3 regions of the Bradyrhizobium sp. ISRA430 genome follow, and region 2 is predicted to be linked to each of the others. Evidence: predicted binding sites of a transcription regulator. Region 2 holds the regulator's gene; each other region holds the start of a gene.

Region 1 (9,833 bases), 2.9 Mb from region 2:
TTGCCCTTGGGCTGCACCTCCGCGGCGTAGTCCCGCATCAACTGCTCGCAGATTGCGCCCGGGGTGAATTTCCACGCCGCAATCTCGGAGACCGGAGTTATCTCGGCGGCGGAGCCGGTGATGAAGCACTCGGTGAATCCGTCGAGCTCCTCCGGCATGATGCGGCGCTCGACCACCTCGATGCCGCGGCGCTGCGCCAGTTCGATCGCGGTCGCGCGCGTGATGCCGGGCAGAAAGCAATCGGCGATCGGTGTGTGCAGCTTGCCGTCGCGGACGAAGAAGATGTTGGCGCCGGTGCATTCGGCGACCCGGCCCTCCCAGTCCAGCATCATCGCATCGGCGTAGCCCTTCCGTTCGGCCCTATGCTTGGAGATGGTGCAGATCATGTAGAGACCGCTCGCCTTGGCAAGCGCGGGGATCGTGCGCGGATCGGGCCGGCGGTACTCGGCAAGATCGATGCGGATGCCCTTCAGCCTCTCCGCGGGATCGAAATAGCTCGGCCAGGTCCAGGCGGCGATCGCCAGATGAATGGTGTTGTTCGGCGCCGAGACGCCCATCATCTCCGAGCCGCGCCAGGCGATCGGGCGCAGGTAGGCATTTGGCAGGCCGTTGCCGTCGATCACGAGCTGTTTTGCGGCATCGATCTCGGCGACCGAATAGGGAATCTCGAAATCGAGGATGCCCGCCGACGCCTTCAGCCGCTCGGAATGCGCGGTGCTCCTGAACACCCTGCCGCCATAGGCGCGCTCGCCCTCGAACACGCAGCTCGCGTAATGCAGGCCGTGGGTCAGCACATGGACATTGGCCTCCGTCCACGGCACGAGCTTGCCGTCGAACCAGATGACGCCGTCGATCTTGTCGAATGAAACTCCCATGGCTCTCTCCCGGTGCCGTTGAATTTTGCGCGCACGCGGCCGCGCGCGTCCCGGCGAGACGCGTGCCGTCCGTGCTTCAGTCAGGAAATCTCAGTCTGTCGCAGACGCGGCGGAGTAATTCCGCCGCCGGTTCAGACGACCTGTCTGATCCAGTTGTGCGGATCGTTGGTCCGGCCGTACTGGATGTCGACGAGCTGCTTGCGCAGTCCCATGGCGACCGGGCCTGCCACACCGCCACCGATCTCGAAGTCGCCACTCACCGAGCGTACCTTGCCGATCGGCGAGATCACGGCGGCGGTGCCGCAAGCGAACGCTTCCTTCAGCTTGCCGCTCGCTGCATCCTTGCGCCACTGATCGATCGAATAGAGCTCCTCGCGCACCGTCTTGCCGGCGTCCCTGGCGAGCGCGATGATCGAGTCGCGGGTGATGCCCGGCAGGATCGTGCCGAGCGGCGGCGTCGAGAGCGAGCCGTCGTCGAAGACGAAGAAGACGTTCATGCCACCGAGCTCCTCAATGTAGCGGCGCTCGATCGCGTCGAGGAAGACGACCTGATCGCACCCATGCGTGATGGCCTCAGCCTGCGCCCGCAGGCTCGCGGCGTAGTTGCCGCCGCATTTGACGGCGCCGGTGCCGCCGACCGCGGCACGCGTGTAATTCTCCGACACCCAGATCGACACCGGCGCAGGGCCGCCCTTGAAATAGGAGCCGACCGGCGAAGCGATGACCGCGAAGATGTATTCGGAGGACGGCTTCACGCCGAGGAAGGTCTCGCTCGCAATCATGAAGGGACGAAGATAGAGGCTGCCCTCGCCGCCCGGGATCCAGGCGCGGTCGATGCGCACGACCTGCTCGACCGCTTCGATGAAGACGTCTTCGGGCAACGGCGCCATCGCCATGCGCTCGGCCGAAGCCTTGAAGCGCCGCGCATTGGCGTCGGGGCGGAACAGGTTCACGCCGCCGTCGTCGCGCCTGTAGGCCTTGAGGCCTTCGAAAATCTCCTGCGCGTAGTGCAGCACGGCACCGGCGGGATCGAGCTGAAAATTGGCGCGCGCCTCGATGTGCGCATCGTGCCAACCGCCTTTGGCCTGGCTATAGCGGACGATCGCCATATGATCGGTGAAAATCCGCCCGAAGCCGGGGTCCACGAGCTTGGCCATGCGGTCCTTCTCGGAGGTCGGATTTGCGGCGGGCTGGATGTCGAATTTCATGCTCATTTCCTTGCCTCCCGCTGTCGGTATCGGCGCCATTCCGGCGCCGGCCTGTCTGTTTCGGGCCCGGCTGGCTCGATTGAATTTGAACCGGACCACCGCCAGCCTTTTTACGGCCGGTTTCCGTGGCCAGCATGCCGCGGAGGACATGCTTTTGCGGAAGGCGGAAGTCCAGTATGTTTTGCCGAAATGCCGCTCGACAATCGCACGGTAGATCTCATCCGGCCGTCGCCGTCTGTCCGGCTATCCCCGGCCGACTTGGACGAAGCCACCCGACGCGAAGCGATCTAAAATTTCGTGCGGGCTGATCGTTTTGTAACATTGAACCCAAGATACGTCAATATGCCTGACATAAATTTCGCGACATCCTCTCATGACGCCGCCGAGCCCAGGCCGGCCGCGTCCGATGGAGGCAATTTGCGCTGGGATATCATCGAGCTCCTGTTCTTCGCCTATCGCGATTTCGTCGGTGATCCCGACCAGGAGCTGGAGGCTTTCGGCTTCGGCCGGGCGCATCACCGGGTCATGCACTTCGTCTACCGCTACCCCGGCCTGAAGGTCGCCGACCTCCTGGACGTCCTGCGCATCACCAAGCAGTCGCTCGGCCGCGTGCTCAAGCAGCTCCTGGACGAGGGCTACATCGTGCAGAAGACCGGAGACAACGACCGCCGCCAGCGCCTGCTATATGCGACGCCAAAGGGCGAGGCGCTGGTGCAGAAGCTCGCCGGGCTCCAGACCACGCGGATCACCAAGGCGCTCGCCGAAATGGGCCCGCAGGATGCGGAGACCGTCAAGCGCTTCCTGCGCGCGATGATCGACCGCGACGATCCGGACAAGGTGCTCGAGACGATCTTCGCCTCGGGCAACCCTGACGCAAAGGAGTGAACGTGCCGCTCGCTGCCACTCTCGCACGTCCGCCGGCGCGCCCGGCCGACGATGCCCCGCATCTCCTCTTGGTCGACGACGACCGCCGCATCCGCGATCTCTTGTCGCGCTTTCTCGCCGGCGAAGGCTACCGCGTCACCACCGCCGCGAGCGCGTCGGACGCCCGCGCAAAGCTCATGGGACTGCATTTCGACCTGTTGATCCTCGACGTCATGATGCCCGGCGAGACTGGCTTCGACCTCGCCCGCTTCATCCGCCAGTCCTCGTCGGTGCCGATCGTGATGCTGACGGCGCGGCACGAGGCGGAAGCTCGGATCGAGGGTCTTCAGATCGGCGCCGACGACTACGTGGCAAAGCCGTTCGAGCCGCGCGAGCTCGCGCTGCGCATCATCAACATTCTCAAGCGTGCCGCACCGCCGCCGCAGGCCGCGACGGTCGAGAAGATCGCGTTCGGGCCATACGTCTTCCACCTCGATCGCGGCGAATTGCGTCAGGGCGAAGAGGTCATTCACCTGACCGACCGCGAGCGCGAGATGCTGCGGATCCTCTCGGAGACCCCCGGTGAAACCGTGCCGCGCAGCGCGCTGACCGGAAACGGCAGCGTCAACGAGCGCGCCGTCGACGTGCAGATCAATCGCCTACGGCGCAAGATCGAGACCGACCCCGCCAATCCGCTGTTCCTCCAGGCGGTGCGCGGCATCGGCTACCGGCTGGTGGCGACGCCGTAAGTCCAGAGCAGTGAAGCGCGACCGATGAGCACGATCGATACCGGGCTGACGCTGCTAAGGAGCGCCGCCGGCCGCGTCTCCGCCGCCAATGGCTGGATGGGCAACGCGTTCAAGGGCTGGATGCCGACCGGCCTCTACGCCCGCGCACTGCTCATCATGATCGTGCCGATGGTGGTGCTGCAATCGGTCGTCGCCTTCGTGTTCATGGAGCGTCACTGGAACACGGTGACGCGAAGGCTGTCCGCTGCGGTGGTGCAGGACATCGCCGCCCTGATCGACGTCTACAAGGGCTATCCGCAGGACAAGGACCGCGACCAGATCCGCCGCATCGCGCAGCAGCGCTTGGGGCTGGTGGTGGATTTCCTGCCTGCCGGCGATATGCCGCCGCCGGGACCGAAACCGTTCTTCTCGCTGCTCGACCAGACGCTCTCGGTGCAGCTCGGCCGCCAGATCGGGCGCTCGTTCTGGATCGATACCGTCGGTCGCTCCAACCTCGTCGAGATCCGCATTCAGCTCGACGACGCCGTGATGCGGGTGTTCGCACAGCGCAGCGCCGCCTATGCCTCGAACTCGGAGATCTTCCTGTTCTGGATGGTCGGCACGTCCTCGATCTTGCTGATCGTCGCGGTGCTGTTCCTGCGCAACCAGATCAGGCCGATCCTGCGCCTTGCCGACGCCGCCGAAAGTTTTGGCAAAGGCCGCGAGGCACCGAATTTCAGACCGCGCGGCGCGCGCGAGGTGCGGCGCGCCGCCGTTGCCTTCCTAGAGATGAAATCGCGCATCGAGCGCGCGATGGAGCAGCGCACCGCGATGCTGGCCGGCGTCAGCCACGACCTGCGCACGATCTTGACCCGCTTCAAGCTCGAGCTGGCGCTGATCGGCGACAGCCCCGAGCTCGAGGGCATGCGCAAGGACGTCGACGAGATGTCGATGATGCTGGAAGACTACCTTGCCTTTGCCCGCGGCGATTCCGGTGAGCAGGCGCAACCGACCGACATGGCGCAGGCGCTCGAAGAGCTGCGCAGCGACGCCGAACGCCACGGCCACACCGCGACCGTGACGTTCCACGGACTGCCGGTGGTGACGGTGAAGCCGGCCTCGTTCAAGCGCTGCCTCGCCAACCTCGTCACCAACGCGGCCCGCTACGGCAAGACCATCGCCATCGCCGGCCAGCGCGATCACCGTTACTTGACCGTCACGGTCGATGACGACGGACCGGGCATTCCACTCCATCTGCGCGAAGAGGTGTTTAAGCCGTTCCTGCGCCTGGACAATGCCCGCAACCAGGACGAAGGCGGCACGGGCCTTGGCCTTGCGATCGCCCGCGATATCGCCCGCTCCCATGGCGGCGACATTACGCTCGGCGACAGCCCGATGGGCGGCTTGCGGGCGAGCGTGCGGATACCGGTGTAGCCGTTGCCTTACCTCGCCCCGCTTGCGGGGAGAGGTCACCCCAATCCTCTCCCGTAAGAACGGGGCAAGGGAGCGCATCGCGCCGCGTGACTAGAATCCGAGGCGCGGAAACCGGATTTCGCGGCGCTCCGTCCGGATTACAACCCCTGCTACTTCGGCAGCAGGTTCTTCAGCTTGTCGGCGTCGCGCATGTTCATCTTGAAGCCGCCGGGCATTACGATGTCGCCGGGCTTCTGATCCGGCTTGCAGGCCCCGAGCCACTTGGCTTCGATCGTCATCGTGGAATCGCGCCCCGCCACGCCGGCCACACCACCTTGCGCGTGCGACGAAGTCTTCACCGTGTAGGCCGAATTGAAATCGCCTGATACCTCGGCATGCGCGGTCGTGGTCACGCCGGCGACGCTGCATTCGGAATCGCTGACATATCCGGTCGCCGTCTTCTTGATGTCCTGCTTGGAGCAGAGCTGCTTGGCCATCGGGGAGAGGTTGTTGCTCATCTCCTTGTCGACGGTCTCGTCGGTGCAGTGCTGCATGGTCATTTCCGGTATCGGCGAGCCGGCACTGACCATCTTCATCTCCCACAGGCCGGCCTTGCGCGTCGGCAGATCGTCCGCACAGGCGGCGCCTGCCGACAACACGAGGCAAACGGCCGAACCAAGCAAAGCAAGCTGCCGCGTCATGCGAGAGGCCCCCGAATCTGTCGTGGCGTGACGAGCAACGGCTCAGTAGAGCGTGCGGATCGGCCGGTCAGCGGTGCCATAGGGCACCCAGCGGCAGGCAAACGAGATGTAGCCGCCCTCATAAGCCTGCACGGCGAGGAATTTCACCACCTTGCCGTACTGCGCGCAGTGATTGACCGCGACCTGTCGCGCATCGGTCTGGGTCGCCATCGAATACGCGATGATGCCGCCGGTGTCGTTGCCCTTGAACGGCGGCACCGGCAGGATGTCGGCGCGTGCCGGCTGGCTCGCCAGCATTCCCAAGACAAGAAGGCCCGCGGCCGCAATGATTCGCATTCCCGTCACTCCATTTGGCTGGTCCCAGTTTACGGCGCCTGCGAGACGCTGAAAAGAACGGAAGGCCCGCCTGCCGCGCCGTGACCGTCAACTCGTCGGCAAGTGTTGCCGCGCTGCACTTGACCTCCTTCAGCCTTCGCGGCACCGTCCGACCTTCGCAGACCACGCCTTTTGGATTGCCCATGCGCGCCCTTTCGACCTCCCTGAAATCGCTCCGCCTTGCCGCGGGGCTCGGCCTCCTGTTCGGAGCGCTGTCGCTCGGCGAGGCCAAGGCCGCCAATCCACTGGAGCTGAACTTCTGGCTGAGCGGGCCGCGCTATGACGGCCGCGTCGCCGATTGCGACAAGGCCCTGCCGACGATCGCCACCCAGTTCTGGGAAAAAGAAAGCTCATTCTGGAATTCCCCGCTGAAGATCACCGGCTTTTCCAGCGTCCACGAGATCGCATTCCGGCCCTGGCAGTCCGACAACATTCCGCGCCGCTACTGCACCGGCGAGGCCATGCTGAACGATGGCAAGGTGCGCAGGGTGCATTTCTCGATCATCGAGGACGGCGGCTTCGCCGGTTTCGGGCAAGGTGTGGAATGGTGCGTGGTCGGGCTCGACCGCAACTGGGCTTACAACCCCGCCTGCCGCGGCGCCAAGCCCTGATTCGGATCGACGGCGCCCCGACGCGCGTGGCCTGACGAATTTTGTTCTTGAAATGTTCCTATCGCCTGCTAGGCTTCGCGCAGTCTAGTTGAGGGGCGTTGCCATGTTTCATTCCAGATTGCAGTCGTTTTCCCGCTTGATGATCTCGCTCACGTTTGCCGCCGTGCTGATGTCGCTCGCCGGCGCTGCGATGGCGCAGGACAAGCGGCAGAATGCACCCGGCGAATTCGATTTCTACGTCCTGTCGCTGTCATGGTCGCCATCCTTCTGCGAAGAGACCGCAGAGCGCGGCCGCGGCGGCGGACGCTCCCAGATGCAATGCGACGGGCGGCCCTATTCCTTCGTGGTGCATGGGCTCTGGCCGCAATATGAGAACGGCTTCCCGGAATACTGCCAACGGCCGGCGCCGCGGCTGAATCGCAGCATCGTCTCTTCGATGCTGGACCTGATGCCGGCGCCGGGCCTGATCTTCAACGAGTGGGACAAGCACGGCACCTGCTCTGGGCTCACCGACCGCAATTATTTCGAGACGATCCGGAAAGCACGCGCTGCAATCAAGATTCCGGCCGAATATCTCGACCTGTCGCAGACCAAGACCGTGGCGCCGGCCGAGGTCGAGGAAGCCTTCATCAAGGCCAATCCGGGCCTGAGCAATGCGGCCGTTTCGGTCACCTGTAACCGGACACGGCTGTCCGAGGTCCGCATCTGCCTCAGCAAGGATCTGCAATTCCGGGCCTGCGAGGAGATCGAACGCCGCGCCTGCCGCCGCGACCAGGTCACCATGCCGCCGATCCGGGGCGGTTAGGCCCCGCGTCCGTCATTGCGAGCGCAGCGAAGCAAATCCAGACTGCCACCGCGGATAGATTCTGGATTGCTTCGCTGCGCTCGCAATGACAAGGGGTTGGGACCGCGTAAGACAACGTAGCCCCGCCATGAACTACCGTCACGCCTTTCACGCCGGCAACTTTGCCGATGTCATCAAGCACATCGTGCTGGCGCGCATCCTGACCTATCTGCAGGAGAAGCCGGGCGCGTTCCGCGTCATCGACACCCATGCGGGGGCCGGCCTCTACGATCTCGAAAGCGACGAGGCACGCCGCAGCGGCGAATGGCTGACCGGCATTGCGCGGCTCATGCAGGCGCGGCTCTCGAACGAGACCGCAGTGCTGACCAAGCCCTATCTCGACATCGTCCGCGCCTTCAATCCGAAGGGCGAGCTCAAGGCCTATCCCGGCTCGCCGCTGATCGCGCGCGGCCTGCTACGTCCGCAGGACCGCCTCGTCGCCTGCGAGCTGGAGCCGAAGGCGCGCAAGGCGCTGATCGATGTGCTGCGGCGCGACGAACAGGCCCGCGTGGTCGATCTCGACGGCTGGGTGGCGCTACCTGCCTTTGTGCCGCCGAAAGAGCGGCGCGGCCTCGTGCTGATCGACCCGCCCTTCGAAGCAAAGGACGAGTTCGAGCGGCTGGGTGAGGCCTTCTCGAGCGCCTTCGCGAAATGGCCGACCGGTATCTATGTAATCTGGTATCCGGCCAAGAGCCGGCGCGCCACCGACACGCTGGCGCAAATTGTCGCGCGGGCCGCAGCCGCGGCAAAGCCGCCCGGAAAATGCCTGCGGCTCGAATTCAGCGTCGCTCCGCAGGTCGATGGTGCACTCACGACTACCGGCCTCCTGATCGTCAATCCTCCCTACATGCTGCAAGGCGAGCTCAGGACCATCTTACCGGAGCTGGAGAAGCCGCTCGGCCAAGGCGGCGCGGCGCGCTTCCGCCTCGAAGTGCCGAAGCCGTAAAGCCCCGGCATCTTTGGGAAAAAGATGCATGAATGGTAGTCAATCTGCAAAGAACCGTATTATGCTGTGTTCGTGACTGGCTTTGCGTTCCGCTTCCGCGAATGGTTGCGGCGGAGTGAAGGCCTAAGAAAGATCCGAACGGACAGAGATGTCCGTCCAAGGATGGCCAGCTCCCGGGCTTCGTGAAGCCCGGTCACGTCGTGACGTGAGTCTGCGTTGCGACGGAGGAGCATTGCGGGGGAGGAGTTTCCCGATGGCCATGACGGGAACGGTCAAGTTCTTCAACGGCGAGCGCGGCTACGGCTTCATCAAGCCGGACGACGGCGGTCGCGATGTTTTCGTTCATATCACTGCTGTGGAGCGAGCTGGTTTGAAGGACCTTGCCGAAGGACAGCGGATTACATTCGAAGTCGAACCGGACAAGAAGGGCAAGGGACCCAAGGCGGTCAACTTGGTGATCCTGTCCTAGCAAGCCTGACGAAAAAATTCCCGGCCGCAAGCGGCCGGGAGGGTTAATGTCCGGTCTTTTCTTGTTGCTATCAGAAGTGATAGTTCACGCCCGCGCGCACAACGCTGGCGCTATAGCCGTTTGACACGCCAGTAATTGCGAACTGACTCGTCGACAGATCGATGTAGAGATATTCGAGCTTTGCGCTCCAGTTCGGCGCAAGCCCGACTTCGGCGCCGACACCCGCAGTCCAGCCCGCGGTGGTGTGCGATTCGGTCAAGCCGAACGTCTGTCCCTTCAGCTCGCCGAAGGCGAGACCGGCGGTGCCGTAGAACAGCACGTTGCTGAAGGCGTAGCCGGCGCGGCCGCGCAACGTTCCGAACCAGGGATTGGAGAACTTCCACGGCGCGAAGGTGTCGTCGGCGCCGGTCGCCTGGATGTCGCCCTCGATGCCGAACACCCACGGACCGTTCTGGAAATTGTAGCCCGCCTGCACGCCGCCGACGAAGCCGGAGGGCTTGGTCGGATTGTTGCTCACCGAGCCCCATTCATAGCCGATGTTGCCGCCGAGATAGGGTCCGGCCCAGCTATAGGCATTGAGCGGTTGATTGACGGTGTAGGGCGCGCGCTGCCCGTAATTGAGATCGGCGGCCTCTGCCGAAGCTGTCCAGCCGGCTGCAACCAACGCGGCTGCGCCCACAATGAACCTCTTCATCACACTCTCCAACGCAACTGCCGCCACGCGTGCGAGGCGAGCGCCGCCGCGCTACGCCCTGCCCGATGGTTACGGAACCAAAAAGCTTTCGCGTGGGATTTATCG
Region 2 (9,833 bases):
CGCGGTGACGTCGGTGGACCAGGTCAACGATCTCGTCGCGAGGGTCTTCGCCGCGATCCGCACGCCGTTCGACTGCATGGGCCACCATCTCACCACCGACGCCAGCATCGGCATTGCGCAGGCGCCGCGGCACGGGACGGCGCTGGACCAGATCCTGAAGAACGCGGACATGGCGATGTACGCCGCCAAAGCTGCGGGCCGGCGTACCCATCGCTTCTTCGAACCGGAGATGGACGCATGCGTGCGCGAACGGCGGCAGCTCGAGATCGATCTGCGCCACGCCATCGCCCATGGCGGCCTCGAGGTCTACTACCAGCCCTGCCTCAGCCTGAAGGACGACCGCATCACCGGCTGCGAGGCCCTGGTGCGTTGGCGCCATCCCGAACGAGGCATGGTCTCACCGGCCGAGTTCATCCCGATCGCGGAGGATACCGGCCTGATCAACGAGATCGGTGAATGGGTGCTGGCGACCGCCTGCCGCGACGCGGCGAGCTGGCCCGACGACATCCGTCTCGCCGTCAACGTCTCGCCGGTACAGTTCAAGAGCGGCACGCTGGCGCTGAAGATCATGGCGGCGCTCGCCGCGTCCAACCTGCCCGCGAGCCGGCTCGAGCTCGAGATCACAGAGGCCGTGCTGATCCGCGACGACGAGACCGCGCTTGCGATCCTGCACCAGCTCCGCGCGATCGGCGTGCGCATCGCGCTCGACGATTTCGGCACCGGCTACTCGTCGCTGAGCTACTTGCACCGCTTCCCGTTCGACAAGATCAAGATCGACCGCTGCTTCGTCAACGACATCGCCGGTCCCGACGGCTCGTCCAGCATCGTGCAGGCCGTCGTCAACCTCGCCAGCGCCCGCCGCATGACCACCACGGCCGAGGGCGTCGAGACCGAGGAGCAGCAGCGCCTGTTGCGCACGCTCGGCTGCTCCGAGATGCAGGGCTATCTGTTCAGCGCCGCGAAATCGGCCGACAAGGTCCTGGAGCTATTCGCGCTGCACCGCAGCCGGCTCGCGCGGCGCGGCGGCCATCAGGGCCGCCGCCGCGAGGCGAGCTAGTTCGGCACCGCCGCCTTCGGCGCGGGCTTCGCAGCCGCCGCATTCACCGTAACGCCGTGCAGGAAGTCGTAGGCCGCATGCAGGGCCTTGTCGTCCTTCTCTTCCGGCGGAACGTAGGACTGCGAACCGGTCTGCTCGGAGCCGCCGACGGCGGAGAGATGGCCGCGCATCGAGGCTTCACCCATGGTGTCGACGCGGCCCTTCAGCTCCGCCGGCACGTCCTGGAGGATCTCGATGTCGGGAGCGATGCCCTGGGCCTGGATCGAACGGCCCGACGGCGTGTAGTAGCGCGCCGTGGTCAGCGCCAGCGCGCCATTACCGGAGCCGAGCGGAATGATCGTCTGCACCGAGCCCTTGCCGAACGAGCGCGTGCCGATCAGCGTCGCGCGCTTGTGGTCGTGCAGCGCGCCGGCCACGATCTCGGAGGCCGAGGCGGAGCCACCATTGATCAGGACGATCAGCGGCTTGCCCTTGGTGAGATCGCCGCCATGCGCGGTGAAGCGCTGGGTCTCTTCCGGATTCCGGCCGCGGGTCGACACCACCTCGCCACGCTGCAGGAACGCGCTCGACACCGAGACGGCCTGGTCGAGCAATCCGCCCGGATTGTTACGCAGGTCCATCACGTAGCCGGCGAGCTTCTCCTGCGGGACCTCCTTGGAGATCGAGGCAATCGCCTTCTTGAGGCCGTCGGTGGTCTGCTCGTTGAAGGAGGTGACGCGGATATAGCCGATGTCGCCGTTCTCCACATGGAATCGCACCGGGCGCACATGGATGATCTCGCGCGTGATGGCGATGTCGAGCGGAGCATCTGCGCCCTTGCGCACGATGGTCAGCTTGGTCTTGGTGTCGACCGGCCCCTTCATCTTGTTGACGGCCTGCTCGAGCGTCATGCCCTGCACGGCCTCGCCATCGATCTTGCTGATCAGGTCGCCGGACAGGATGCCGGCCTTGGAGGCCGGCGTGTCGTCGATCGGAGAGACGACCTTGACCAGGCCGTCCTCCATGGTGACTTCGATGCCGAGGCCGCCGAACTCGCCGGAGGTGGTCTCCTGCATCTCGGTCCAGGACTTGTCGTTCATGTAGCGCGAATGCGGATCGAGCGAGGTCACCATCCCCGTGATCGCGCCCTCGATCAGCTTGGCGTTGTCGGGCTTCTCGACATAGGTCGCCTTTACACGCTCGAAGACCTCGCCGAACAGGTTAAGCTGGGAATAGGCGTCGTCCACGCTCGCCGCCGCCCTCGCCGCCCAGTGTCCGCCCTGCGGACCGGTCATCAGAAGGGTCAGACACGCGCCGGTGAGCGCGCCGAGGGGAAACAGCAGGGTTTTCCGCATGGATTGATTGGCCTTTTTCGCTGGCGGTTGGCAGGCGCCATGCAAATGGCGATCCAACCCGCTTCTCACAACACCATTCTGGTTTCTTCAAGGCCGGCCTGACACGCCGGCGGGTACACCGCAAAATCCGCTTCGTGCCGGCCTAAATTTTTGGCAACGTTCCGAAACCGTTTCGCGCAATGCGAGAATCGGCCGCCGGACCACGCTTCGCAGCTATGCGATTTTAGGATGGTTTTGGAGGGCCGAACGGGATAGGCGATGACTTAAGGCTTCAAATTCTCGGGAGGATAACAATGAACGAAGCGCCCCGCATCCGGCCGGAACGGAACGTCGAACTCGGCGCCAGCAACGAGCCGTTCCAGAACCTGCACGAATTTATCCGGAAGGCGCGCTCCAACCTCAACCAGAACGCCTGGGACTACATCGTCGGCGCCGCCGAGACCGAGACCACCATGCGCCGCAACCGCATGGCGCTCGACGAGATCGCGTTCCGGCCGCGCGTTCTGCGCGATGTCCGCAAAGTCGACGGTTCCGTCGAGCTGTTCGGCCGGAAGATGCGCCTGCCGGTCGTCCTGGCGCCGGTCGGAGCGCTCGAGATCTTCGATCCGCATGGCGCGGCCAGCGTGGCGCGCGGCGCCGGCGCGTTCGGGGCAGCGCATATGCTGAGCTCGGTATCCGACCCGGGCCTGGAAAAGACTGCCGAGGCCGCGCCCGGTGCGCTACGCTTCTATCAGCTCTATGTCCGCGGCGACGACGCCTTCGTCGAGGATGTCGTCAGCCGGGCCGTGAAGAACACCTATGCCGCTTTTTGCCTGACCGTCGACACCGCCCATTACAGCCGCCGTGAGCGTGACATCGCCAAACGCTATGTTCGCGAGAGCCGCCTGCGCGCCACCGGTGGCGACTTCCAGAAGGGGCTGGAGTGGCGGACCGTGAAGATGATCAAGGACAAGTTCAAGATCCCGCTGATCCTCAAGGGCATCGCCACCGCCGAGGATGCGTTGATCGCGCTCGATCACGGCGTCGAATGGATCTACGTCTCCAACCATGGCGGCCGCCAGCTCGATCACGGCCGCGGCGCCATGCATGTGCTGCCCGAAATCGTCGAGGCAGTGAAAGGACGCGCCAAGATCATGGTCGATGGCGGCATCTGCCGCGGCACCGACATCGTCAAGGCGATCGCGGCGGGCGCCGACATGGTCGGCATCGGCCGGCTGCAATGCTGGGCGCTGGCGGCCGCGGGCGAAGCTGGCGTGACGCGGATGCTGGAGCTGTTGGAGGACGAAGTGCTGCGCTGCCTCGGCCTCTTGGGCGCCACCTCCTTCGCCGAGATCGACAAGTCCTGCCTGCATCCGGCGACCGCCACCAACGCGCCCAGCGTGTTCAGCGCATTTCCGCTGCTCGACATCGAGCCCTATCGGTATTGATCTTGCCGATACTGACCTGAAAGGACGCAATGACATCGCTCTCTCCCGGCAGCGCGGATGCCCTCCTCTTCGATCTCGGGCGCGTCGTGCTCGACATCGATTTCTCCAGGACGATCGCCTGCTGGGCGGGACATGCCGGCTGCAAGCCCGAGGCCATCGTCGCGCGCTATGTGCGTGACGAGGCCTACAAGCTGCACGAAGTCGGCAAGCTCAGTGACGCGGCATATTTCGACTCGCTGCGCTCATCGCTCGGCATCAGCCTTTCGGACGCGCAGTTCCTGGAGGGCTGGAACGCGGTGTTCACGGGGGAGATGCCCGACATCGCGGAGCTGTTGCCGCGTGCGGCGAAGCACATGCCGCTGTACGCCTTCTCCAATACCAACCAGCCGCATGTGGACTATTTCTCGAAGGAATATGCCGACCTGCTCGGCCATTTCCGCGAGCTGTACCTGTCGTCCAGCATCGGTCTGCGCAAACCGGACGCCGAAGCCTTCGACCATGTGGTGGGCGCCATCGGCGTGCCGGCCGAGCGGATCGTCTTCTTTGACGACCTCGCCGAGAACATCGAAGGGGCGCGGGCGCGCGGACTGACGGCGGTACACGTGACCTCGCCCACCGACGTCGGACATGCGCTGACGGCGCTGGGGATCTGAGGGCCGGCGTTCTGGTGGCTTTGCTTGATCCTGCCGACGTTCACGGGAACCCATCGGCCCGCGACGAGGAACCAAATCACTTTGTGCATTTTTGTGCAGAGTTCCTGGAACGGAATGCCTGATTCCGGACTCTTGAGTTCGTCGGGGATTTCTACATCGGACTGATCGTCGTGTTGGGTAAAGCCTACCTCACCAAGCAAGCCTCTCTCCTGCTCGAATTCGCCAGAACCACGTCGGACTCGGATCTCTCAGCCAAGCTGATTAGCAAGGCCGCCGATCTGAAATCGCAGGCCGATCCCCTGCCCGACAAGGATCAAAGTCCCAACGCGCCCGATGTGGCCAAGGATGCTAGTCGGAACGAGCCGACGGGAGCGGATTGATGTTGACCATGGCCCTTGTTGCTTTCGTTCTTGCGATCGCTGCGCGGGTGCCAGTCTGCAGCGTCATCCAGATCATGTCGCACCGGACCTGAATCCAATCATCTCACAAGCGTAGAAGCCGGCACGATCGTTCGTCCGGACGCCGGGTTTTGCTTCGGCGCACGCGCTCGGCTAGAACCCTTGACGCCGAGACGGTTCGATTTGCCAATCGACTTGCCAAGCAGGAGATTTCGCCCGTGGCCCTGATGCCGGTTTCTGACGCGCTTGCCGCGGTGCTGGCCGGCGTGGAGCCGCTATCCGAAGAGATGATCGCGCTGGAAGGCGCCTTTCACCGCGTACTGGCACGCGACGTCACCGCCCGGCGTACGCAGCCCCCCCAGGCAATGTCGGCGATGGACGGCTATGCCGTGCGCGCGAGCGATGCGGCCAAGGTCGATGCGCAGCTCAGCGTGATCGGCGAGGTCGCGGCGGGCCGGCCGTTCGCGCCAACGCTGGGTGCCGGCGAGGCGGTCCGGATCTTCACCGGCGGCGTGATTCCCAACGGCGCAGATGCCGTCGTGATCCAGGAGGACACGGTCGCGGACGGCAAGCGCATCACGATCAAGGAGGCCGCCGTCGCCGGACGGCATATCCGGCGCGCCGGCGTCGACTTTTCCGAGGGCGACGTGCTGCTACGGGCAGGCGCCCGCCTCACCGAGCGAAGCCTGGCCCTCGCCGCCGGTATGAACCATCCTGACCTTCCCGTCCGCCGCCGCCCGAAGGTCGCAATCCTCGCCACCGGCGATGAGCTGGTGATGCCGGGCACAACACCCGGCCCCGGCCAGATCGTCTATTCCAACGGCTATGCGATCCACGCGCTGGCGCGCCGGGAGGGCGCCGACACGATCGACCTTGGGATCGCCGCCGACACCCTGGAGGCCACCACCGCCGGTATCCGCTCCGCCCGCGAAACCGGCGCCGACGTCCTGATCACGACCGGCGGTGCGTCGGTCGGCGATCACGATCTGGTCCAGCAGGCGCTCAAGGCCGAGGGCATTGCGATGGCGTTCTGGAAGATCGCGATGCGGCCGGGCAAGCCGATGATGCATGGCCATCTCGGCGCGATGCGCGTGATCGGCCTGCCCGGCAATCCGGTCTCGTCTTACGTTTGCGCCTTCCTGTTCATGGTGCCGTTGATTCGCGCGCTTGCGGGCCGTCAGCCCGTTCACCACCGCCGCGAGCGCGCCGTAGTCGGGGGCGAGCTCGCCGCCAACGACATGCGCGAGGACTATCTTCGCGTGCGCCTCGAAGAGCGCGACGACGGCACGCTGGTCGCGGTTCCCGTCAACAATCAGGACTCTTCTCTGCTTGCAAATCTCGCTGCGGCACAGGCACTTCTCGTGCGGCCGCCGTTCGCGCCGAAGGCCGAAGCAGGCGCGCCCTGCGAGGTGTTGCGGCTGCCCGCTTGAACGAGCCGGCCGCGCGTGTTCCGCGAAGTTTATCGTGTTCACGCAAAATTAAGCAGTTGCGGAACACATATCGAACATATAGTGTCCGTTCATGATTTGTTTCGAGCATCTAGCGGTGCGCCGCTAACTTCAGCGTCTCGGAATCGAACGACATCAACCGGGGGATTTGGTCGAGATGTTAACGCGCAAACAATACGAGCTTCTGCGGTTCATCAGCGAACGCCTGAAGGAAAGCGGCGTGCCGCCCTCCTTCGACGAGATGAAGGACGCGCTCGATCTGCGCTCGAAGTCGGGCATCCATCGCCTGATCACCGCACTCGAGGAGCGCGGCTTCATCCGCCGCCTGCCCAATCGTGCCCGCGCCATCGAAGTGATCAAGCTGCCCGAGCTTCAGGCCGCGGCCGGCAATCGGCGCGGCTTCACGCCGAGCGTCATCGAAGGCAATCTCGGTAAGGTACGCGGCTCCAGCGCCCCCGTGGACGAGGGTGAACGTCCGGTCGCTGTGCCCGTGATGGGCCGCATCGCGGCGGGCACGCCGATCGAGGCCTTGCAGACCCGCAGCCACACCATCAGCGTACCGCCGGACATGCTCGGCTCGGGCGAGCATTACGCGCTCGAAGTGCGCGGCGATTCGATGGTGGAGGCCGGCATCCTCGACGGCGACATGGCGCTGATCCAGCGCAACGAGAGCGCCGACACCGGCGACATCGTGGTGGCCCTGATCGACGACGAGGAAGCGACCCTGAAACGCTTCCGCCGGCGCGGCGCCTCGATCGCGCTCGAGCCGGCCAATGCGGCCTACGAGGTGCGCATCCTGCCGCCGAACCGCGTAAAGATTCAGGGCAAGCTGATCGGGCTGTACCGGAAATACTGAGCGTCTTCGGCGAGGCGTGAGCCGATGCAAGTCGCGTGGAGCAATCGACCTCCGCCGCGTGTTGTGCAGCGCCGGTGAATTCAGGATTGATCTCGACGAGCGCAACAGAAGAAAATTCGCACGAGCCTGCTTTGTTCCAAAGGCTCTTGCTCAACGCAGAAAAGATAATGTGATCGGCAGGTCTGCACGCAAGTCGCAGATTTGCCCTCAACATCGCATATCATCGGAGCCTTCCTGATAGAGGCCTGGGCCTCCGGGGGCACGGGTCGCTATCTCTTATGAGGAGCACTTGCGATGTGTGACTACAGCCTGCATGCCGTCGCGACCCGTCCCGCCCAGGTCGGTGAGACGATCGTCACGACAACCTTCCGCGGCACCTCGACGCGCGGCTTCGCTTCGGAAGCCGATCTCTCCGTCGCGGTCTGCCTGCTGCCGGGAACGGAGCTCGCCTTCGCCGACAACGTCCGCTACGACAATCGCTGGATCTGGACGCGCACCATCAACTCCCGCGTCGGCAAGTTCGGCAAAGTCGATCCGCACATTCCCGATCGCCATCATGACGCGATCGAATTCCCCGACGGCAAATATGTGCTGGTGACGCAGCTCGTCGAAGGCCAGCGCGCAACCGTGCTGCAATTGCCGGTGACCCAGCCGGCCGGTGAGCACAAGCCGCAAGTCGCCGCTGACAGGCCGCAGCCGACCGTTACGCGCCTGCCGATCGGCTGACGCGTAATATTTGAGCATGATCTCCGCGCAAACGCATTCCGCGTTTGTCGCGAAGGGAAAAACGCTACACACTTTTCCGGATCATGCGTCAGTCCTCGACCTGAAGGTCGGCCTCCGACGGCGTTGCGTCCCTGGAGCGCGGTGCGGCCGGCCGTGGCGCGAGGTTTGGTTCATAATAGCCATCGCCGGCGATTGCCGGCGACCAGGGGCGATTTGCGCCCCTCGCCCTCACCGCCTGCACCGCAAAGCCGTCGCCGCGGCGCGCGAGCGCCAAGCCGCCCTGGCTCATGAGACGATCCCGGTCGACCACCATCGCCGCACAATCGGGCGGCGCGGGTCTCGCTGTCACCACCAGCGCAGCCCGGCTGCAATCATCCGAGAGCGCATCCACGCGCAGCGCCAGCGCGATCAGGCGGCCGTCGGCGAGCGGGGTCACGCATCCGGATTCGTCGCATGACACGCCGCTACCGAGCGATGCATCACCGGCGCTGCGCGGATCGGCATCGGCCGCAAGCCACTCCTTGGCGAGGAACGCGTCCTTGTTCGCCGCGATGAGATGCAAGCGGCCGTCGCTGCCGCGCACTGCGATGTTACGCCCGTCGCCTGCGATCAGGACGTCCGGCTGGCGCACGGACACCGCCCACACAATCGCTGCGACCAGCACGAGCGCACCGGTCCAGCGCAAGGGCGTGCGCAACAGGCCCATCAGGACGATGCCGATGCTCGCCGCGATCAGCGGGGCGATGCCGAAAGCGGCAATGCGGCCGACCGCGCCCGGAAGATTCGCAACCCACTGCGCGACCACGACCATCCAGTCGATGCCGACACCCATCAGCCACCAGAACACGCCGTCGAGCCCGAACGGCGCTGCGATCAATCCCAACAGCCCGGCCGGCATCACCAGCGCCGAGACCACCGGCATCGCCGCGAGGTTCGCGAGCACACCGAACGGCGTGACGCGGTGAAAGTGGAAGGCGGCATAGGGCGTGGTCGCAAAGCCCGCGATCAGCGAGGCCAGGAACAGCATGGCGATCTCACGGCCGCCCCACAGCGCAATCCGCGCCGTCGCCGAATGATCGGGTGAGGCAAACAGGTTCGGCATGCCGATCTGCACCAGCGCAACCAGCCCAAGCGTTGCCGCAAACGACATCTGGAAGCTCGGATGCACCAGCGCCTCCGGCGCGACCGCAAGCACGATCAGCGCGGCCACCGCCAGCGTGCGGAACGTGATGGCTCGGCGATCGACCATGACCGCGATCAGCACCACTGCGGTCATGAAAAACGATCTTTGGGTCGCGACCTCCGCGCCGGAGAGCAACAGATAGAACGCCGCGGCGACGAGCGCGGCAGCGGCCGACCACTTCTTGATCGGAAAGCTGACGGCCAGACCCGGGATCAGCGCGAGCAATGCGCGGATCGCGAAGAAGACGACGCCGGCGACGACCGCCATGTGATAACCCGAAATCGAGAGCACATGGCCGAGGCCGGAGATGAACATGGCATCGTTCACCGGCGTGGTAATCGCATCGCGCCGGCCGGTGAGCAGCGCAGTGGCGATCGCGCGATTGTCGCCGTCGAGCGTGGCGCGGATGCGCGCATCGATGGCATCGCGCAGCCCCTGCATGAAGGCTGCATAGCGCAGTCGCAAGCCTCCGCCGTCGGGCGGCGCGGAAGCCGTGATCGTACCCATCACGAAGCCGGAGGCGCCGATACCCTGGAAGAACATGTCGCGGGAGAAATCGTAGCTGCCGGGACGCAGGGGCGAGAGCGGCGGCATCAGCCGCGCCTTCAACTGCACGAAGCTGCCGACTTCGGGCGCAGTGCCCTTGCGCACCGAGAGGCGGACGCGTTCGAGCGTGACGTCGCTGCGCTGGGCCTCCATGCCGGTGACGCGCAGCACGAAACGGTCGGTGCGCTCGCGGATGTCGCGGGTC
Region 3 (9,833 bases), 3.7 Mb from region 2:
TGCGGAGTGCGGCGTCTTCGGTGACCCCGCCATTGGGATCATAGGCGGCGGAATTGTAGCCGATGCAGACGAGCTCGACGCCTTGCAGGCCGAGCACGCGCCAGGATTCCGGCCAGCGGCGGTCGTTGCAGATCATCATGCCCATGATGGCGTGGCCCCAAGCCGAGCCGGCGCGGAAGGCCGGAAAGCCGAGGTCACCGTATTCGAAATAGCGCTTCTCGAGCTGCTGGTAGCGCGCACCTGGCCGCGGCTCGACCGAGCCCGGCAGATGCACCTTGCGATAGCGGCCGAGCATGTCGCCGTCACGATCGACCAGGACAGCGCAATTGTAGCGGCGGCCGTCCGCCGTCTGCTCGGCGTAGCCCACATAGAAGCCGACGCGCAGGGCCCGCGCGCGCTCGAACAGCTTTGCCACGGCCGGGTTCGGCATGGCGCGCTCAAAATATTGGTCGAGCGCCGCACCTTCGAGCAGCCAGCGCGGAAAGAACGTCGTGAAGGCAAGCTCGGGAAACACCACAAGACTTGCACCGCGGCCAGCCGCTTCCTCCAGCAGCGCAAGCATGCGCCCGAGCGTATGCGCGCGCGTATCGGCCTTTTGCGTCGGCCCCATCTGGGCCGCGGCGGCGCGAAGAACACGAACCAAAACTGCCTCCAATCTATGCGCGCTGCCGCCTCGTTGGGCGAACGAACTGTTTGATACAGCGTGCAAATCTGCTGCCATTACGGGCAAGCAGGGCTGCAAAAGCAATTCGTTCTGCTATGATCTTTTGGCCCAGAGTATAATCGGCATTTATATGAACCTGCGTCAGCTCGAGATTCTGCGCGCCGTCATCCGCCATCGCACCACCGTGGCGGCAGCGGACGAATTGGCGCTGTCGCAGCCCGCGGTCAGCAACGCGTTGAAGACGATGGAAGCACAGGCGGGCTTTGCGCTGTTCGAGCGCGTCAACAACCGTCTGTTTCCGACCGCGGAAGCGATGGCACTGTACAAGGAGAGCGAGGCGATCTTCGCGCTGCATGCCAAGCTCGAGAACCGCGTGCGTGATTTGCGCGAGAACCGCTCCGGGCATCTGGCAATCGTCGCGACGCCGCCGCTTGCCTACAGCATCATCCCCTCCGCTTTGTCAGGCTTCCTGCGCCGCCGTCCGGAGACGCGGGTGTTCTTCGACGTCCGCCGCTATGAAGGCATCATCGAAGGCGTGCTCAGCCGCGTCGCCGAGCTCGGCTTTGCGCTCGGGCTGACGCATCACCCGGGAATCGCGCATGAGGTGGTCCACACCGGCGAGATGGTCTGCGTGCTGCCGCCGCAGCATCCGCTTGCCGATCAGCCGGTGATCTCGGCCTCGGATCTTTCCGGGCTACCCTTCATCGGGCTCGAGCGCGGCACGCGTCTCGGCGAAGCCGTGCGCGACAGCTTTGCCCGCGCCGGTGCACCGTTCCAGCCGACCGTCGAGGTGCGCTACTGCAACACGGCCTGCGTGCTCGCGGCCGCCGGCGTCGGCGCAGCGGTCGTCGATCCCTTCTCGCCGCGGCAAAACAGCGGCAGCGGCCTCGTCGTGCGCCCTTTCGCGCCGACCACCCACGCGGTCGCCTACATGCTGTGGTCGGAGGCAGAACCGCTGTCGAGGCTGGCAAAGGCCTTCCTCAACGAGGTCCGCAACGAGAGCAGGCTGCTGCAGAGCAAAATGCCACTCGCGGCGAAACCTGACTGAGCTTGCACGGTACGCACAATCTCATATCCGAGGGCACATGGCACGCATCACCATCATCGAGACGGGACACGTTCCCCGGAAATATCGCGAGCGTCACGGCTCGTTTCCGGACATGTTCGCGCGCATGGTCCGCGCCGCAGATCCCGCAAGCACGTTCGACGTCGTCAGCATCCCCGATGGCGAGGTCCTTCCCGATCCGGGCCAGGTGCAAGCTATCCTGATCACCGGTGCGGCGGCCGGCGTCTATGACGGGCTCGACTGGATCGCATCGCTCGAGGAATTCGTGCGCACCGCTCATGCGCACGGAACGCCGATGGTCGGCGTCTGCTTCGGCCATCAGCTCATCGCGCAAGCGCTGGGCGGCACCGTGCGCAAATCGGACAAGGGCTGGGGCATCGGCCGGCACGTCTACCAGGTGACACCGAACAACGGCGTTGTTGCAGGCGAGCGGCTCGCCATCGCCTGCTCACATCAGGATCAGGTGATCGAGGCTCCCAGCGATGCCCGCACGATCCTCTCATCCGACTTCACGCCGCATGCCGGCCTGCTCTACGCCAACGGCACCACGCTGTCGGTGCAGCCGCATCCAGAATTCGACGTGGATTTTGCCCATGTCTGCTGCGAATTGCGCGAAGGCAACGCACCGGATGCTGTCGTTGCCACGGCCAAGGCCTCGCTTGCCGAGCCGCTCGACAGCGCAAAGCTCGGCGCCGCGATCACGCGGTTTCTCGCGAGGCGCCGGGCATCTTCCTAATTCGCGCCGTGCCCCCGCACGGCACTCGTCCCTTCTCCCGTCGCCGTCGCGCACGGGTGGGCTGACTGTCACCAAATATCTGCGCACTCCGCCGGTTGCTCAGAACGCGCAAAAAGCCGCCGGTTGAGACCGCGGCGGCTCTTGCCGTTGGGCAACCGTGAACTGCTCGTCAGTAGCCACTCTTCGTGCTCGTGCCACTCTTCGTGCTCGCGCCGGTGGTTTGACCAGGAGCATATCCGGACGCACCCGGATGGCCCTTCTTGGAACCCATAGCATGCATCTTATGTCCCGGAGTGTATTTCGATGCTCCCGTGTGGACCTTCTTGGACCCCTTGGTTTGCATCTCCTGACCCGGCGCATTGCTTGAGGCACCTTGCGCAAACACGGCCGGCGCGGTCCCTATGAGGGCGATGGCAGAAACTGCAACAATGATTGTCCTCATTTTCTTCCTCCTCGAATAAGCACTCTGAGGAACGAATTGGAAACCGCGCCGTTCCAGAACGGCTACTCATTATTCTCATCGCCTTCCCTTCTCCCCTTGTTGTGGGAGAAGGTGGCATAGGCCTCCGGCCGCCGTTCTTACGAGAACGCCGAAGCGGAGCTTCGGCTATGGCGCGGGAGGAGGGTCTCTATCCGCGAGTTCAAATGCACCAGTGTAATGCGTGGAGAGAGACTCTCACCCGTCTCGCCGCTATGCGGCGAGCCATCCTATTTTGCGTCTTTAGAACGGATCGCTGCCCAGCCCCGGCACATCCGCAGGCCTCGGCCCCGGCGCCGGCCAGTGGAAGCGGCGATCCTTCTCCGCGATCGCGATGTCGTTGATCGAGGCTTCGCGGCGCTTCATCAGGCCGTGCTCATCGAACTCCCACTGCTCGTTGCCGTAGGAGCGGTACCACTGGCCGCCTGCATCGCGCCATTCGTACTGGAATCGCACCGCGATGCGATTGCCGTCGAAGGCCCAGAGGTCTTTGATCAGGCGATAGTCGAGCTCCTTGGCCCATTTGCGGGTGAGGAACGCGACGATGGCCTCGCGACCCTGAAAGGCCTCGGAGCGGTTGCGCCAGCGGCTGTCCTCGGTATAGGCGAGCGCGACACGCGCGGGATCGCGCGAATTCCAGGCGTCCTCGGCCATGCGGGCTTTTTGCGCGGCGGTCTCTCTCGTGAAGGGCGGAAGCGGCGGACGCGACATGGCGGCCTCATCGGGTTGACGGGAGCGCGAATCTATCGCCGCAGCGGCTGGTGTCGAGAGGCCATTGCCTATCGCCCGATCACGAAATCACATCGGCCTTCATCAGCGCGCGGATCGATTTCGGGATCGGCTGGGCGCGCCCGCCGCTGATGAAGGCGACCCGCACCTCGGCCTTGACCAGCACATCCTCGCCGCGCCTCACCTCCTGCGCCAGCATGATGGACGCGCCCTTCACCGCGATCGGCCAGGTCACGACGTCGAGGACGTCGTCCATCCGCGCGGGTTTGAGGAAGTCGAGGTGCATCGAGCGCACGACGAAGGCAAAGCCGGCCTCCTCCGTCTCGGGCTGATCGAACAATGCCTGCTGCTCGGCGCCCATCAGCCGCAGATGATTGGTGCGCCCGCGCTCCATGAAGCGCAGATAGTTGGCGTGATAAACGATGCCTGAAAAATCCGTATCTTCGTAATAGACGCGGACCTGCATGTGGTGGCGGCCGCCCCGGATCTCGCCGTCGAGATGAGCTGTCACGTCGCGAGCCTCTTCGCTTGTCGCTACCGGTCCGTTGTGCGCAAAAACGGCCGGTCGCGCAAGCGTGCGCTACACGATCGCCGGTCCCCGTCCCAGCGTCACCTCGACGATCTCGGGCGGGACACCGACCCGAACCGGCATGATGCTGCAACCGAGGCCGCCGGAGATGATGACGTCGCATTTCAGCCGAAAGTGGCCATAAGCGAGCCGCAGGCCATGCTGTGGCGGAACGGCCGGCGACCAGCCGAGCAGGCGGACCTGCCCGCCATGGGTGTGGCCGGACAGTTGCAGCGCGACCCGCGCTGGCACGCGAGGCGCGATGTTGGGCTCATGTGCAAGCAGGATCACCGGCGCGTCATCGGTCACTTTTGCAAGCGTCGCCGTGAGATCGTCGGCACCGAAGCGCACCGCGCCGCGGAAGCGCCGCGCCGGCAGAAAAGCGAGCTGATCGCCGAGGCCGGCGAGCCAGAACGGGCGGCCGTCCTTGGCCAAGCGCACGACGTCATTCTCGTAGACGGGAATGCCGGCCGCCTCCAACGCGCGATGCGCGACCGTCGGCCCGTGCCCTACGCGCTGCACGGTCTTGTCTTCCCAATAGTCGTGATTGCCCATGACGGCATGGACGCCGAGCGGCGCCTTGAGTCCTGACAGCACCGCTGCCCATTCGCTCGACGGAATGATGCGCGTCACGTGGTGAAGACCGGCGACATAGTCGCCGAGCAGCACGATGAGATCGGCATTCAGCGCGTTGGTGCGGTCGACGATGGCTTCGATCCGCTCCAGCGACATCCAGGGATCGCAGGCATGGATGTCCGCGATCACGGCGATCTTCAGCGGAAAATCCGCCGGCCATTGCCGCGGGGTCGGACGATAGCGGGTGACGCGAAGCCGCAGCACCGGCTCGACGCCGACACCGTAGGCGGCGGTCGACACGCCGAGGGCTGAGAGGCCGCCGATGGAACGGATGAGATGTCGCCGAGAGATCATGAAGGCCCGTCGTGATGCGGGCTCCTTGATGCGGTCCGATTGGAGCGGAATTGGGGTGCATTCGTGCAGACCATCTGCACCTTTGTGCAGACCGTCTGCGCAGAAGCCACCAGCGCTCGCGCCCGGCCAAGGCATCCAGTGACTGCGGCAGTCAGTCGTCCTCGGCCTGATCGGTGCCGAACAGGCCAAATTGCGCCGGATCGCGGTTGGGCTCGGTGAGGCCGAGATGGCGGAAGGCGTGCGAGGTGAGCAGGCGGCCGCGCGGGGTGCGCTGCAGATAACCGCACTGGATGAGATAAGGCTCGATGATGTCTTCGATCGCATCGCGCGGCTCGGACAGCGCCGCGGCCATCGTCTCCACGCCGACCGGGCCGCCGCCATAGTTCAGCGCGATGGTCGTGAGATAGCGGCGATCCATCGCATCGAGACCAGCGGCGTCGACCTCGAGCGCGCTGAGCGCGTGATCGGCGATCTTGCGGTCGATCCTGTCGGCATTCGCGGCCGAGGCAAAATCGCGCACGCGGCGCAACAGGCGGCCGGCGATGCGCGGCGTGCCGCGGGCGCGGCGCGCGATCTCGTTGGCACCGTCCGGGCTCATGCCGACATTGAGCACGCGCGCACCGCGGGTGACGATGCTTTCCAATTCCTCGATCGTGTAGAAATTGAGCCGGACCGGAATGCCGAAGCGATCGCGCAAGGGATTGGTGAGAAGGCCGGCGCGCGTGGTGGCGCCGACGAGGGTGAATTTCGACAGCTCGATCTTGACCGAGCGCGCCGCCGGGCCCTCGCCGATGATCAGGTCGAGCTGAAAGTCCTCCATCGCAGGATAGAGCACCTCTTCCACCGCAGGGCTCAGGCGATGAATCTCGTCGATGAAGAGCACGTCGCGCTCTTCGAGGTTGGTGAGGAGCGCGGCGAGATCGCCGGCCCTGGCGATCACGGGGCCTGATGTGGCGCGGAAGCCGACGCCGAGCTCCTTGGCCACGATCTGCGCCAACGTGGTCTTGCCGAGGCCGGGCGGGCCGACGAACAGCACATGGTCCAACGCTTCGCCGCGCTTCCGCGCCGCCTCGATGAACACCGAAAGATTCTTGCGCGCCTGCTTCTGGCCGACGAAATCGGTGAGCGACTGCGGACGCATCGCGGTGTCGCCGACATCGTCGCTGCGGCGCTCGGGCGAGACCATGCGGGAGGCTTTCGCGTCGCTCACTTCGCGAGCTCCTTCAGCCCGAGCCGGATCAACTGCGCCGTCTCGGCGCCTTCACCGGCACTGCGCGAGGCCGATGCGATGGCCGCGGCTGCCTGCGGCTGGCCGTAGCCGAGATTGACCAGCGCGGAGATCGCGTCCGCCACCGGGCGCGGCGCACGCTGGTCGTCGACGACGCCGGCGAGGTGTACGACGGCAGGATCGATATTGGCGAAGGCAGGCGCCTTGTCCTTCAATTCGGTGACGATGCGCTCGGCGACCTTCGGACCGACGCCCGGAGTGCGCGACACCGCGGCCTTGTCGCGCAGCGCGATCGCGTTGGCGAGATCGGCCGGCGACAGCGTACCGAGCACTGCGAGCGCAACCTTGGCGCCGACGCCTTGCACGGTCTGGAGCAGGCGAAACCATTCGCGCTCCTGGTCGGTGCGGAAGCCGAACAGCTTGATCTGATCCTCGCGGACATAGGTCTCGATCGACAGCACCGCGGCCTCACCCGGCGACGGCAGGTGCTGCAGCGTGCGCGTCGAGCAGTGCACCTGATAGCCGACACCGCCGACGTCGAGGATGACGAACTCCTCGCCGTAGGAATCGATCAGGCCCTTGAGCTTGCCGATCATATTCCCACCACTTTCAGCCTTAGCGCCGTGCTCTGGCGATGATGGGCGTGCGTGATGGCGATGGCGAGCGCGTCGGCGGCATCCGCTGACGGCGGCTCGGCTTTCGGCAGCAATATCTTCAGCATCATCGCGATCTGGTGTTTGTCGGCGTGACCGGCGCCGACCACCGTTTTCTTCACCTGGTTCGGCGCGTATTCGGCGACGGTGATACCGAACATCGCAGGCGCGAGCATGGCGACGCCGCGGGCCTGGCCGAGTTTCAGCGTCGCAACGCCATCCTTGTTGACGAACGTCTGCTCGACTGCAGCTTCCATCGGCTTGTGGTCGGACAAGACCGCGGCAAGCCCCTCATGGATCGCGAGCAGCCGGCTCGACAGCGGCAATCCCTCCGGCGGTTCCACCGAGCCGCAGGCGACATAGCCCAGACGATTGCCCTCAGCCTCGATCACGCCCCAGCCGGTACGGCGCAGGCCGGGGTCGATGCCGATGATACGGATGGGTTGGCGAATCGGGAGCGCGGTCATCGGCCAGTGATAGCGGCTGGCCGCCATGGGGGAAACAGAAACAGAACGGAAATAACAGGGGAAGTATGGTCTCGTGGTTGAGTGCCACCACAAGACATGCCGTCATACCCCGCTTCTCCGTATCCCTCTGGCGCCTCTGGAATACTGGTTCGCCCGCCTTCGCGGGCGATGAGCAGAGTGTGGGACGGGCGGACTGGCCTACCCGCCCATCTTCGCCATCAGCGCGTCCGAGACCTCGAAATTGGCGTAGACGTTCTGGACGTCGTCATGCTCGTTGAGCAGGTCCATCAGCTTGAGCAGTTTCTCGCCGGTCTCGTCGTCGACCGACACCGTGTTCTGCGGTTTCCAGATCAGCGCGGCCTTGCGCGGCTCGCCGAATTTGGCTTCCAGCGCCTTGGCAACGTCGCGATAGCTTTCGGTCGAGGCGTAGATCTCGTGGCCGCTCTCGCTTGAGATCACGTCGTCGGCGCCGGCCTCGATCGCGGCATCCAGCACCGCGTCGTCGGAGGCGACGCTGCGGTCGTATTCGATGATGCCGGTGCGGTCGAACATGAACGAGACCGAGCCGGTTTCGCCGAGGTTGCCGCCGGATTTGGTGAAGAAGGAGCGAATGTCGGAAGCGGCGCGGTTGCGATTGTCGGTCAGCGCCTCGACGATGACGGCGACGCCGCCCGGGCCATAGCCCTCGTAGCGGATCTCGTCATAATTCTCGCCGTCGCTGCCGATCGCCTTCTTGATGGCGCGCTCGATATTGTCCTTCGGCATGTTCTCCTGGCGTGCCGCGATCACGGCGGCGCGCAGGCGCGGGTTCATGTTGGGGTCGGGCGTCCCCAGCTTGGCCGCGACGGTGATTTCTCGCGCCAGCTTGCCGAAGATCTTCGATTTCTGCGCATCCTGCCGCCCCTTGCGGTGCATGATGTTCTTGAATTGGGAGTGTCCGGCCATGCGTGGTCTCTTCGAGTGGTCTCTTGGGGTCGTCCGCCAATGAGGGTGGGAAGCGCGGCCTTATAGGCCGCCAACCCACCGGAATGAAAGGGTCTCACATCCTTTAAGGTAATATCGTAGAGGGATCATGCCTAGAGGTGAGGCATCGTTAACCCTGACTTCATTCCAGCTTGCGAAAATAGCCTCCGCCCGTCCACCGACAAGAGTGACCCGATGGCGTTCGCATTTTTTCGGAAGCGTGTGCCGGATGTGGCCGCGGCAGCCGCACAGGCCGCTGAGCCCACCAGCGTCAGCGAACCGATCCAGACCGAGGGCGATTCGGCCCGGGAAATCCTGGAACTGCTGGAGCTCGAGCTCGGCGCCATGATTCGCCAGCTCGAACGTGCCGCCAATTCTGTCGCCGGTGGCGCGGAGGCAACCGCAGCGACACTTGCCACCATCCGTGCTCGCACGGATGCGCTGACCGGACGCACCAACGCCGCCCAGTCGACCGCATCCACCTTCGCTGAGGCCGCCGACAAGTTCACTCAGTCCGCGCTAGGAATCGGCGCGCAGGTCCGCGCGGCCGGCAAGCTCGCCGACGAGGCCAGCGCCGCGGCGCAGGAGGCCCGCGCCAATGTCGACCGCCTGCGCGAGTCCTCGGCCGCGATCGGCAACGTCGTCAACCTGATCGCGCAGATCGCGCGGCAGACGACGCTGCTCGCGCTCAACTCGACCATCGAGGCCGCGCGCGCCGGCGCGGCAGGGAAAGGCTTTGCGGTCGTCGCCACCGAGGTCAAGGCGCTCGCGGTGCAGACGCAGGGCGCGACCGAAGAGATCACCAGGAAGATCGACGCGCTGCAAAGGGACGCCGCCAGTTCTGCCGATGCGGTGCACCGCATCTCGCAGGCGATCGAAGCGATCCGCCCCGTGTTCGAGACCGTCGACGGCGCGGTGGCCGAGCAGAACGCGACCACCAGCGAGGTCTCCGACAACGCCGCCAGCGCGTCGCAATTCATCGTCGCGGTCGGCGAGAGCGCGGCCGAGATCGACGCCGCGACCAAGGCGGCCGAGACCCATGGCGAGAACGTCGCCAGCGCCGGCAAGGCCGTCACCACGTTCGCGCACAAGCTGAAGTCGCGCTGCGCGGTTCTGCTCAGGCAGAGCGAGCACGACGATCGTCGCAGGACCGAGCGGCTGCCCTGCCATCTCAAATTCGAAAGCGCACGCGGCGTGATGCCGGTCTACGAAATCGCGATGGACGGCGTGCTGATCGGCGGTGCCGACGCCGCAAGACTCGCGCTGCACGCGGTGATCGATGGCACGCTCGAAGGCGTCGGCGCCTGCCGCCTGCGCGTGACCGAGCAGTCCAAGGCCGGCGCCCGCGCGC

The links. Region 2 encodes LexA, which represses DNA repair genes until DNA is damaged. Its sites were predicted from a motif close to TGTTCNNNNTGTGTTCNG; they were not measured.
Region 1: MTX21_RS31255 (ribonuclease T2) is a predicted target of LexA. The motif match lies at 6,818-6,835, and genes of this name have one in related genera.
Region 3: ruvC (crossover junction endodeoxyribonuclease RuvC) is a predicted target of LexA. The motif match lies at 7,550-7,567, and genes of this name have one in related genera.

What each region holds. Positions count from the first base shown of each region.
Region 1 covers NZ_CP094516.1:6,587,916-6,597,748, reverse strand. Annotated here, with positions in the region: gene MTX21_RS31300 (branched-chain amino acid aminotransferase) at 1-875, opposite strand, end outside; gene MTX21_RS31295 (branched-chain amino acid aminotransferase) at 1,007-2,089, opposite strand; gene MTX21_RS31290 (hypothetical protein) at 2,070-2,297, shown strand; gene MTX21_RS31285 (MarR family transcriptional regulator) at 2,426-2,968, shown strand; gene MTX21_RS31280 (response regulator transcription factor) at 2,965-3,696, shown strand; gene MTX21_RS31275 (ATP-binding protein) at 3,721-5,109, shown strand; gene MTX21_RS31270 (DUF3617 family protein) at 5,259-5,789, opposite strand; gene MTX21_RS31265 (hypothetical protein) at 5,832-6,125, opposite strand; gene MTX21_RS31260 (hypothetical protein) at 6,308-6,775, shown strand; gene MTX21_RS31255 (ribonuclease T2) at 6,879-7,580, shown strand; gene rlmJ (23S rRNA (adenine(2030)-N(6))-methyltransferase RlmJ) at 7,708-8,565, shown strand; gene MTX21_RS31245 (cold-shock protein) at 8,819-9,034, shown strand; gene MTX21_RS31240 (outer membrane protein) at 9,105-9,728, opposite strand.
Region 2 covers NZ_CP094516.1:895,507-905,339, reverse strand. Annotated here, with positions in the region: partial or broken gene MTX21_RS04710 (EAL domain-containing protein) at 1-1,057, shown strand, start outside; gene MTX21_RS04705 (S41 family peptidase) at 1,054-2,391, opposite strand; gene MTX21_RS04700 (alpha-hydroxy acid oxidase) at 2,685-3,818, shown strand; gene MTX21_RS04695 (HAD-IA family hydrolase) at 3,848-4,471, shown strand; gene MTX21_RS04690 (hypothetical protein) at 4,642-4,851, shown strand; gene glp (gephyrin-like molybdotransferase Glp) at 5,088-6,299, shown strand; gene lexA (transcriptional repressor LexA) at 6,475-7,173, shown strand; gene MTX21_RS04675 (hypothetical protein) at 7,468-7,899, shown strand; gene MTX21_RS04670 (ComEC/Rec2 family competence protein) at 7,988-9,833, opposite strand, start outside.
Region 3 covers NZ_CP094516.1:4,563,749-4,573,581, forward strand. Annotated here, with positions in the region: gene MTX21_RS21800 (N-carbamoyl-D-amino-acid hydrolase) at 1-643, opposite strand, end outside; gene MTX21_RS21805 (LysR family transcriptional regulator) at 795-1,712, shown strand; gene MTX21_RS21810 (type 1 glutamine amidotransferase) at 1,750-2,466, shown strand; gene MTX21_RS21815 (nuclear transport factor 2 family protein) at 3,188-3,655, opposite strand; gene ybgC (tol-pal system-associated acyl-CoA thioesterase) at 3,735-4,184, opposite strand; gene MTX21_RS21825 (metallophosphoesterase) at 4,254-5,171, opposite strand; gene ruvB (Holliday junction branch migration DNA helicase RuvB) at 5,323-6,357, opposite strand; gene ruvA (Holliday junction branch migration protein RuvA) at 6,378-6,995, opposite strand; gene ruvC (crossover junction endodeoxyribonuclease RuvC) at 6,992-7,519, opposite strand; gene MTX21_RS21845 (YebC/PmpR family DNA-binding transcriptional regulator) at 7,718-8,464, opposite strand; gene MTX21_RS21850 (methyl-accepting chemotaxis protein) at 8,678-9,833, shown strand, end outside.